DNA from 3 places in the Spirillospora sp. CA-142024 genome. Region 1 is predicted to be linked to each of the others. Evidence: predicted binding sites of a transcription regulator. Region 1 holds the regulator's gene; each other region holds the start of a gene.

Evidence for each region. The regulator HrcA, encoded in region 1, represses chaperone genes, less so after heat shock. The targets are predictions, from matches to a motif close to TTGGCACTCTCNNNNNGAGAGTGCCAA.
Region 2: the regulator HrcA is predicted to act here: its motif matches at 1,823-1,849, upstream of groES (co-chaperone GroES).
Region 3: the regulator HrcA is predicted to act here: its motif matches at 1,981-2,007, upstream of ACQPZP_RS07920 (FmdB family zinc ribbon protein).

Annotation. Positions count from the first base shown of each region.
Region 1 covers NZ_CP192077.1:2,925,066-2,928,338, reverse strand. Annotated here, with positions in the region: gene dnaJ (molecular chaperone DnaJ) at 1-848, opposite strand, end outside; gene hrcA (heat-inducible transcriptional repressor HrcA) at 849-1,859, opposite strand; gene ACQPZP_RS14160 (DUF3097 domain-containing protein) at 2,064-2,876, shown strand; gene hemW (radical SAM family heme chaperone HemW) at 2,889-3,273, opposite strand, start outside.
Region 2 covers NZ_CP192077.1:8,234,660-8,237,932, reverse strand. Annotated here, with positions in the region: gene ACQPZP_RS38835 (class I SAM-dependent methyltransferase) at 489-1,703, opposite strand; gene groES (co-chaperone GroES) at 1,975-2,283, shown strand; gene groL (chaperonin GroEL) at 2,371-3,273, shown strand, end outside.
Region 3 covers NZ_CP192077.1:1,614,640-1,617,912, forward strand. Annotated here, with positions in the region: gene ACQPZP_RS07915 (MMPL family transporter) at 1-1,193, opposite strand, end outside; gene ACQPZP_RS07920 (FmdB family zinc ribbon protein) at 1,578-1,943, opposite strand; gene ACQPZP_RS07925 (potassium/proton antiporter) at 2,065-3,273, opposite strand, start outside.

The DNA of each region.
Region 1 (3,273 bases):
GTGACGCTGGTGCCGAGCGCCGCCGCCGTCATCGGGATCTCGACCGTGCAGTGCAGGTCGTCGCCCTCCCGCTCGAAGATCGGGTGCGGCTTCTCCACGATCTCCAGGAACAGGTCGCCGGGCGGGCCGCCGCCGGGGCCGACCTCGCCCTCGCCGGCGAGCTGGATGTGGATGCCGTTCTCCACCCCGGCCGGGATCTTGACCTTGACGGTGCGCCGGGTGCGGACCCGGCCGTCGCCCGAGCACTCGGTGCACGGGTTGCGGATCACCGAGCCGAACCCGCCGCACGCCGGGCACGGCCGGGCCGTCATGACCTGGCCGAGGAAGGAGCGCTGGACCTGCTGCACCTCGCCGCGGCCGTGGCACGTCTCGCAGGTCTCCGGGTGGGTGCCGGGCGCGCAGCCCGAGCCCTCGCAGGTCGTGCAGGCGACCGCGGTGTCGATGGACAGCTCCCGGGTCGTGCCGAACGCGGTCTCGCCGAGGTCGAGCTCGACCCGCAGCGTCGCGTTCCGGCCGCGGCGTGCCCGCGACCGCGGGCCCCGCGACGTCGCGGTGCCGAAGAAGGCGTCCATGATGTCGCTGAACGGGAATCCGGCGCCGCCGAACCCGCCGGCCCCCGGGCCGCCCGCGGACGCGAACGGGTCCGCGCCGAGGTCGTACATCTCGCGCTTCTTCGGATCGGAGAGCACCTCGTACGCCTGGGTGATCTCCTTGAACTTCTCCTGCGTCTCCGGATCCGGGTTGACGTCCGGGTGGAGTTCCCGGGCGAGCCGGCGGTAGGCCCTCTTGACCTCGTCGGCGCTGGCGTCCCGCCGGACGCCCAGGGTCGCGTAGTAGTCGTTCGCCACTTACGACCCCGCCAGGATCTGTCCCACGTAGCGTGCCACTGCCCGTACCGCTCCCATCGTGCTGGGGTAATCCATGCGTGTAGGCCCGAGAACTCCAAGCCGGGCCAAGGTGAGATCGCCCACCCCGTAGTCGGCGGCGACCACCGAGGTCGATCTGAGCCCCAGGTCGGGGTTCTCGGTGCCGATCCGCACCGTAACTGTAGAGGAGTCGCCGGTCTCGCCGAGCAGCCGCATCAGGACGACCTGCTCCTCCAGCGCCACCAGTACCTCCCGCAGGCTCTGCGAGAAGTCCACGGCGGCGAGGTTGGCCGCCCCGGCGAAGACGATCTTCTCCTCGTGCTTCTCGACGAGTGTCTCCAGCAGGACGGACAGGACCGCCGCCGCGATCGGCCGGTCGTCCGGCCCCACCTTGTCGGGCAGGTCCGCGACGGCGGCCGGGACGTCGCCGAGCCCGAGCCCGTCCAGGCACGTGTTGAGCAACGCCCGCAGGTGCCCGATCGATTCCTCGGAGATCGACCCGGTCTCGATGACGCGCTGCTCCACCCGGCCGGTGTCGGTGATCAGGACGAGCAGCAGCCGCCCCTCCGCGACGGGGACCAGCTCCACGTGCCGCACCGACGAGCGGGTCAGCGACGGGTACTGGACCACCGCGACCTGCCGGGTCAGCTGCGCCAGCAGCCGCACCGTCCGGCCGACGACGTCGTCGAGGTCGTACGCGCCGGACAGGAACGTCTCGATCGCGCGGCGCTCGGCGACCGACAGCGGCTTGATCGTGGACAGCCGGTCGACGAACAGCCGGTAGCCCTTGTCGGTGGGGACGCGCCCGGCGCTGGTGTGCGGCTGGGCGATGTAGCCCTGCTCCTCCAGCACCGCCATGTCGTTGCGGATGGTCGCCGGCGACACGCCGAGGTTGTGCCGGTCCGCCAGCGCCTTGGAGCCCACCGGCTCGTTGGTGGAGACGTAGTCCTCGACGATGGCGCGCAGGACCGCGAGCTTCCGGTCGTCCAGCACGTTGTCACCTCCTTCGTCCGGCCGGCCCGTGCAACTGGCACTCCTTACTCCCGAGTGCCAAGTCTACGGCCCGGAGGGCTCGGCTGGAGCGTCCGCGCACTCCCCGCATGGCTGCGCGATCCTATCCGTATCGGGCGCGGACGCCACGCCGGGAGACGAGGGACGACGCCGCCCGGGCCTCCCGCCGGGTTAATGTGCGGACCCGTGCGGAGTAAGAATTACGGAAACGACGTGCTGGCCGGCGACTGGCGCCGGCCCCGCAAGGGACAGATCCCCGAAGTCCCGGCGGAGCCGGGCCTGGTGGCCGAGGACCCCGGCAGCGGCTTCTGCGGAGCCGTCGTCGGCTGCGACAAGTTCGGCGTCACCCTGGAGGACCGGTTCGGCAAGCGCCGGGTGTTCCCGCTGACCAAGTCCGGGTTCCTCATCGACGGCAAGCCGGTCACGCTGGTCAGGCCGGGCGCCGCGCCGAAGGGCCCGGCGCGCTCGGCGTCCGGGTCCATCGCCGTCGAGGGCCTGCGGGCACGGGTGGCCAAGGAGAGCCGCATCTACGTGGAGGGCGTCCACGACGCGGAGCTGGTCGAGAAGATCTGGGGCCACGACCTGCGGGTCGAGGGCGTCGTCGTGGAGTACCTCGAAGGCGTGGACGACCTGCCCGCCATCGTCGAGGAGTTCGCCCCGGACGAGGAGCGCCGCCTCGGCGTCCTCGTCGACCATCTGGTGGAAGGGTCCAAGGAGTCCAGGATCGCGGCGCGGGTCACGTCGCCGCACGTCCTCGTCACCGGTCACCCGTTCATCGACATCTGGGAGGCCGTCAAGCCCGCGGCCGTCGGCATCCGCGCCTGGCCGCGCATCCCGCGCGGCGTCTCCTGGAAGGAGGGCGTCGTGGCCGAACTCGGCTGGGGCGACGACACGGGCGCGGCCTGGAAACGCATCCTCGGCTCGGTCGACACCTACACCGATCTGGAACCGGCCCTCCTCGGCCGGGTGGAAGAGCTGATCGACTTCGTCGCCGGCTAGCCGCGGGGCCGGTCAGGTCAGGGTGCGGAGGACGGCGTCGGCCAGGAGGCGGCCGCGCCGGGTCAGGACGGCGCGGCCCCGGTCGTAGGGGGCGCGTTCGATCAGGCCGTCGTCGATCGCTCTGCGGACGGCCTTGTCGTCGAGGAGGTTCGCCGGGCAGCCCTGGGCCAGGCGGAGTTCGAGCATGATGCGCTCGAAGCGGCGGTCCTCGGCGTGCAGGATCTCCCTGGCGTGCGCGGGCGTGGTGCCCTCGGCCAGGCGGGCGGCGTACGCGGCGGGGTGCTTGACGTTCCACCAGCGCGTCCCGCCGACGTGACTGTGCGCGCCCGGGCCGACACCCCACCAGTCGGCGCCCGTCCAATAGAGCATGTTGTGCCGGCAGGCGGCGCGGGGGTCG
Region 2 (3,273 bases), 4.0 Mb from region 1:
CGGCTGGCGTGGATAGCAGGGAATCGCCGGACGCATTGTGATTTCCGCGCTTTGCGGCTATTGCCGCGATCATGGGGTTGGGTGCCGTGGGCGCACGGGATCGGGGGCGGCCGTGCCCGGCGTTCTGTCCGTACATCTCGTCCAACATCGGCAGTTCCCGCACCGGCCGGTGGGTACGGCCCGGCGACGCGTGTGCCGGGGAGGTGATGCCGCGCCGCGGGTTCCGGGCAATTTCGGGAGGCTTTAAGGGGCGCCGGAGTCCCGGCCGCTGAACCCGCCTTGGTGTTTCCGGTCATGTTGATCGCGGCGCGCCGATTCCCGTGCCGCGTCGCGCCCTTGCCGGGCGCCCGCAATCGCTGGTGAACGCAATGCCGGAAAACGCCGATGATTTGCACCGCCGTGGCGCGTCGCCCGGCCCCCCTTTGTGATGCCCCGCCGAGTGGAAGATCTTTGGGCAGGTTGCCGGCCGGCCGCTCCCCCCGGGCGGGTCAGACCGCCGGGACCGGGCGGGTGAGCAGCGCGACCGGATCGCGTCCGACACGCGTCACCACCAGGGTCAGCTCGTTCGCGCCGCGTCCCGGGCGGCGTCCGCCGAAGCCGAGATCGCGGCGGAGCCGGTCGACGTCGACGGCGGAGCCGCGTTTCTTGACCGTCAGCACACCGACCTCGCGGCGGCGCAGCTCCGCGCGCAGCCGCTTGACCGAGAACGGCATCACGTCCTCTATCTCGTAGGCGGCGGCGAACGGTGTCGGGCGCAGCTCATCCGATGTGATGTAGGCGATGTGCGGGTCCGCCAAGCCGCCGTCGACCAGCCCTGCGACCTCGCCGACCAGATGGGCGCGGATCACGGCTCCGTCTGGCTCGTACAGGTAGCGGCCCCATGCACGCACGTCCGGGACGTCCAGCCCTCGCGGAGTCAGCGTCCACACCTGGGGATCGGCGTCGGACGAGAGCAGAGTGGCCCGCCGATCCACGTCGCCGGCGAGGTCGCCGAGCCACAGAGCGGCTTCCTTCACGTCGCCGTTGACCGACACCCATTCGGCCTCCGCGTGGGCCGGGACGGCCTCATGAGGGATGCCAGGTGCGACCTTCACGCATGCGGCGGGCACCCGGTGGGCCATGTCGAGGACGACATCGAGCGGCGGCTCGTACGAACGAGGGTCGAAGACCCGGCCTCGCGCTGTACGGCGTCCGGGATCGGCGAAGACCGCATCGAAGCCTGACGGGTCCGCCTCGGTCGCATCACCCACCCGGACGGCGGCGTTCAATCCGAAAGCGGTCACGTTGGCCCGCGCCACCTCGACCGTCAGTGGGTCGAGGTCCACGCCCTCCCCGGAGAGCCCCGCGCGCGCTCGGGCGATGAGGTCGGCCCCTATGCCGCACCCCAGTTCCAGCACACGCGCGCCAGGCAGGCGGTCCGCGAACCGTCCCGCACGGTAGGCCGCCACACTCGCCCGGGTCGCCTGCTCCAGCCCCGCTGGGGTGAAGTACATACGGTCGGCGTCCGCGCCGAACTTGACCCGCGCCCGCTGCCGCAACCGCACCTGCGTGAGCGCCGCCGAAACCAGCGCGGGATCATGCCTCTTGCGTAGCCGGGACGACGTCGCCAGCAGATTGTCCTCGCTCACGTCCGCGCCGGAGGCCTCGTCGAGAACCGCCTGGCCGGAGGTAGTGAGAAGACTCTGTAGCGACGCGATGTCCATAGGCCGACATCCTCCCCGTCCAGAGGGACGCGGAGTGCAGCCTTGGGTGGGCTGAGGTTCACTGGTGGTGCGTCCGTGTTCGTGTTGACGGGTCAACGGGCACGGAATAGTCTCCATGACTGGCACTCTCCTAGCGAGAGTGCCAACACAGCGACGAAGGTCGGTCTGGCACCCGCGACGGCAGGCCGGTCCAGGGTCGCCTCTTCTGTCACATGTGCTGGCCGGTCACTCCGTGGCCGAGCCGAGGACCAATCGAAGGGGAGGTCAGATCGTGACGACCGCCACCAAGGTTGTTCTCAAGCCGCTTGAGGACCGCATCGTCGTCCAGCCGCTTGAGGCCGAGACCACCACCGCGTCGGGCCTGGTGATCCCGGACACCGCCAAGGAGAAGCCCCAGGAGGGCACCGTCCTTGCCGTTGGCCCGGGTCGCGTCGACGACAAGGGCGAGCGCGTCCCCGTCGACGTCAAGGTCGGCGAGGTCGTGCTCTACAGCAAGTACGGCGGCACCGAGGTCAAGTACAACAACGAGGAGTACCTCGTTCTCTCGGCCCGCGACGTGCTCGCGGTCATCGAGAAGTAAATCACCGAGATCGTGATGCACCCGCCCCGGTCGGCGCCGCCTTCGGCGGGCCAGCCGGGGCGGATCGCGTGAAAGAGGAGTATCCGCATGGCGAAGATCCTGGAGTTCGAGGAGGACGCTCGCCGGGCTCTTGAGCGCGGCGTCAACGCTCTCGCGGACGCCGTCAAGGTGACGATCGGCCCGCGCGGCCGCAACGTCGTCATCGACAAGAAGTTCGGCGCGCCGACGATCACCAACGACGGCGTCACCATCGCCCGCGAGGTGGAGCTGGAGGACCCCTACGAGAACCTCGGGGCCCAGCTCGCCAAGGAAGTGGCGACCAAGACCAACGACATCGCGGGCGACGGCACCACCACGGCGACCGTCCTCGCGCAGGCGCTGGTCCGCGAGGGCACCCGCAACGTGGCGGCCGGCGCGTCGCCGCTCGCCCTCAAGCGCGGCATCGACGCGGCCGCCCAGTACGTCTCCGACCAGCTGCTGAAGTCGGCCCGCGAGGTCGAGGAGAAGGGCGAGATCGCGCACGTCGCGACCATCTCCGCGCAGGACCCGCAGATCGGCGAGCTGATCGCCGAGGCGTTCGAGAAGGTCGGCAAGGACGGCGTCATCACCGTCGAGGAGGCCCACACCATGGGCCTGGAGCTGGAGTTCACCGAGGGCCTCCAGTTCGACAAGGGCTACCTGTCGCCGCACATGGTCACCGACCACGAGCGCATGGAGGCCGTCCTGGAGGACGCCTACGTGCTCATCGTGGACGGCAAGATCTCCAACGTGCAGGAGTTCCTGCCGCTGGCCGAGAAGGTCGCGCAGACCAAGAAGCCGCTGCTCGTGGTGGCCGAGGACGTCGAGGGCGAGGCCCTGGCGCTGCTCGTCGCCAACAAGATCCGCGGCACCTTCCTGTCGGTCGCGGTCAAGGCGCCCGGCTTCGGCGACCGCCGCAAGGCGATGCTCGGCGACATGGCCACCCTCACCGGCGGCCAGGTCGTCAGCGAC
Region 3 (3,273 bases), 1.3 Mb from region 1:
AGCGAGCCCAGGCCGAGCGTGAGGACGATCAGTCCGAGCATGGTCACGGCCCAGAGCGCGCGCGGGCGCCTGCCGACCAGACCGGCCACGCGGTTCCACATGCCGTGCTCGGCTTCGTAAGCCTCCGGCTTCAGGTACTTCTCGTCGTACCGGGGGATCAGCGGCCAGAACAGCCAGCGGCCGAAGATGACGAGAAGGGCCGGCAGGAGGGTCGTCATGGCGGCGAGCGCGGTGAGGACGCCGGCGGCGGCCACGGGACCCATGCCCGCGGTGGAGTTCATGTCGGCGAGCAGCAGGCACAGCAGACCGATCGCGACGGTGGCGGCGGACGCGATGATGGCGGGCCCCGCGCGGTGCAGCGCGTACGCCATGGCCTCGTGCCGGTCCTCGTGCCGGTGCAGTTCCTCCCGGTAGCGCGCGACGAGCAGCAGCGCGTAGTCGGTGGCGACGCCGAAGACGAGGACGGTCAGGATTCCGGCGCTCTGGCCGTTGACGGTGAGGTCCGCGTACTTGGCGAGCAGATACACCGTCGATTGGGCGAGCCCTAGGGCGAAGACGGCGCCGAGCACAGGGACGAACCACAGGATCGGGCTGCGGTAGATGAAGAGCAGCAGGACGATGACGACGAGCCCTGCGGCCATGAGCAGGAAGCCGTCGAGGCTCTGGAAGACCTCGAACTGGTCGGCGCCACCGCCGGCGGGGCCGGTGACGTGCGCGGTCAGTCCGGGAGGTCCGCGCTTGGCGAGGTCGCGCGCCTGGTCGACGGCGCCGGTGAGGTCCACGTCCGTCAGGGGCACGAGGGTTTGCAGGGCTTTGCCGTCCTTGGACGGGAACGGCCCCTGTGCCTTCTGGGCGCCGGGCAGCTTCTGCAACCCGGCGACGTCCGAGGCGGCCTTGGCCTTGTCCGCCGGGGTGATGCCGCCGGACCGCTCGTAGACGACGACGGCGAGCATCGTCTCGTCCTTGCGGAACTGCTTCTCCAGGCTCACCACCTGGGTGGACTCCGCGCCGCCGGGCAGCCAGGCGGCCGCGTCGTTCTCCTCGACGTCGCCGAGCTTGCCGGCGAGCGGGCCGAGGGCCAGCAGCAGGACGACCCACAGGGCCAGGACGGCCCACTTGGTCCGCCGTCCGGCGATCAGTCCGGCCAGGCGGTGTGACCGTCCCCTGGGGGGAGCCGGGCTAGGTGCGCTCATGGTTCCTCTCCTGTGTGCACCGGGCGATTCGAGATATGTCGCGTTCGCGTTAGAATCTCTCGACCCGCGAGACATGTCAAGTACTATCGCGATTACGTCCAGCAAGATGTGCTGACGAGCTTCTCGAACTAAGAGTCTCTCTAAAGTAGAGCTATGTCAAGCCGGGGCGGTTCCGGACGACCCGGGCCGTATCTCCCATCTCCTCAATGGTCGCCAGGCCGGCCCGCCTGCGCGTCCGGCATGAGGAGGGAAGTCGGCTACCTCCTTCGAGGCACAGAAAAGCCGCCGGCTACATCGGAAGATGTAGCCGGCGGCGTCAGGGCACAGGAAAAGCCGGGGGATCCATCAGCGGATCCCCCGGTGCGCGTACGAGACCCTAGAAGGTCAGGCGACCTTCTCAGACGAGGAGGACGACTTGCTGGACGACGACGAGTCGCCCCCAGACGAAGACGACGAGGAGTCAGAGGAGGACGAGGACGCCTTGGCGGAGTCGCCTGAGGAGCCGCTGGACTCACCCGAGCCGTTGGACGACCCGTTGGACGAGGCGCCCACGGTCGAGGACGACTTGCCCGAGCCGCGGCTGTCGGTGCGGTAGAAGCCGGACCCCTTGAAGATGATCCCCGCCGCCGAGAAGACCTTGCGGAGCCTGCCGCTGCATGCCGGGCACTCGGTCAGCGCGTCGTCGCTGAACTTCTGCACGACCTCCAGAGGCTCGCCGCACTCGGTGCAAACGTACTGATACGTCGGCACGGTTCCTCCTCGCTGACTCAGTCCGGCGGAGCCCGGACTGGCACTCACTCTGAACGACTGCTAATGGTACCCATGCGTGGAACAGGATTCGCCCCCGGGATGTTCCCCGGCGGGCCGGAGGTCAGCCGCCGGTCTCGCCGAACCACCCTGCCAGCCTGCCCTTCCGGCTGACCGCGCGCAGCCGGCGTTCGGCGGTCTCGCGCACGGCCTCGGTGGTGACCACCAGGAGGGTGTCGCCCGCCTGCAGGGGCGTGGTGGGTTCGGGCACGAAGCTCGCCCCTTCCCGCACGACGAGGGTGATCGACGCGCCGGGCGGCAGCCGCAGCTCGAAGATCTCCACGCCGCTCATCATGGAGTCGGCGGGAATCCGCACCTCCAGCAGGTCGGCGTGCAGTTCCTCCAGCGGCGCCGCCTCGACGTCCAGCTCACGGGTCTGCTCGTCGCTCTTCAGCCGGCACCAGCGCGCGACCAGCGGCAGCGTCGGCCCCTGGAGCAGCGTGAACACGACGACGATGTTGAAGACGATCGCGAACATCCGGTCGGCGCTCGGGACCTCCGCCACCATCGGGATGGTGGCCAGGACGATCGGGACGGCGCCCCGCAGGCCGGCCCAGGACGCGAACATCTTCTCGCCCCACGACATCCCGAACCCGAGCGTGGAAAGCACCACCGACACGGGACGGGCGACGAGGAGCAGCACGAATCCGATGACGAGGGCGGGCACGATCTGGCCGGGAAGGTCTCCGGGATCGGCCAGCAGGCCCAGCATCACGAACAGCCCGATCTGCGCGAGCCATCCGACGCCCTCGGCGAACCCCCTGGTGGCGGGGCGGTGCGGGAGCCGCGAGTTGCCGAGGACGAGCGCGCTCACGTAGACGGCGAGGAACCCGCTGGAGTGCAGCAGCGACGCGGCCCCGTAGGCGCCGATGGACAGCGACAGGACGGCGATGGGGTAGAGGCCGGACGCGGGCAGCGCGATGCGGCGCAGCGCCTGGGCGCCCACCCAGCCGATGGCGAAGCCGATGATCCCGCCGGCGACCAGCTCGTAGATCATCACGCCGAGCAGTTCGGCCAGGTTGGGGGCGGTGCTGTGCGCGCTGAGCGTGACCACGATGATCACGACGGGCGCGTCGTTGAAGCCGGACTCGGCCTCCAGCAGGCCGGACAGCCGGGACGGCAGCGGCAGCCGGCGCAGCACCGAGAACACGGCCGCGGCGTCGGTCGGGGCGAGCACCGCGGCGAGCAGGAAGGCGGGCCGCCAGTCCATGCCGACGAGCCACATGGCGGCGAACGCGACGACGAGGATGCTGATCAGGGTGCCGACGGTGGA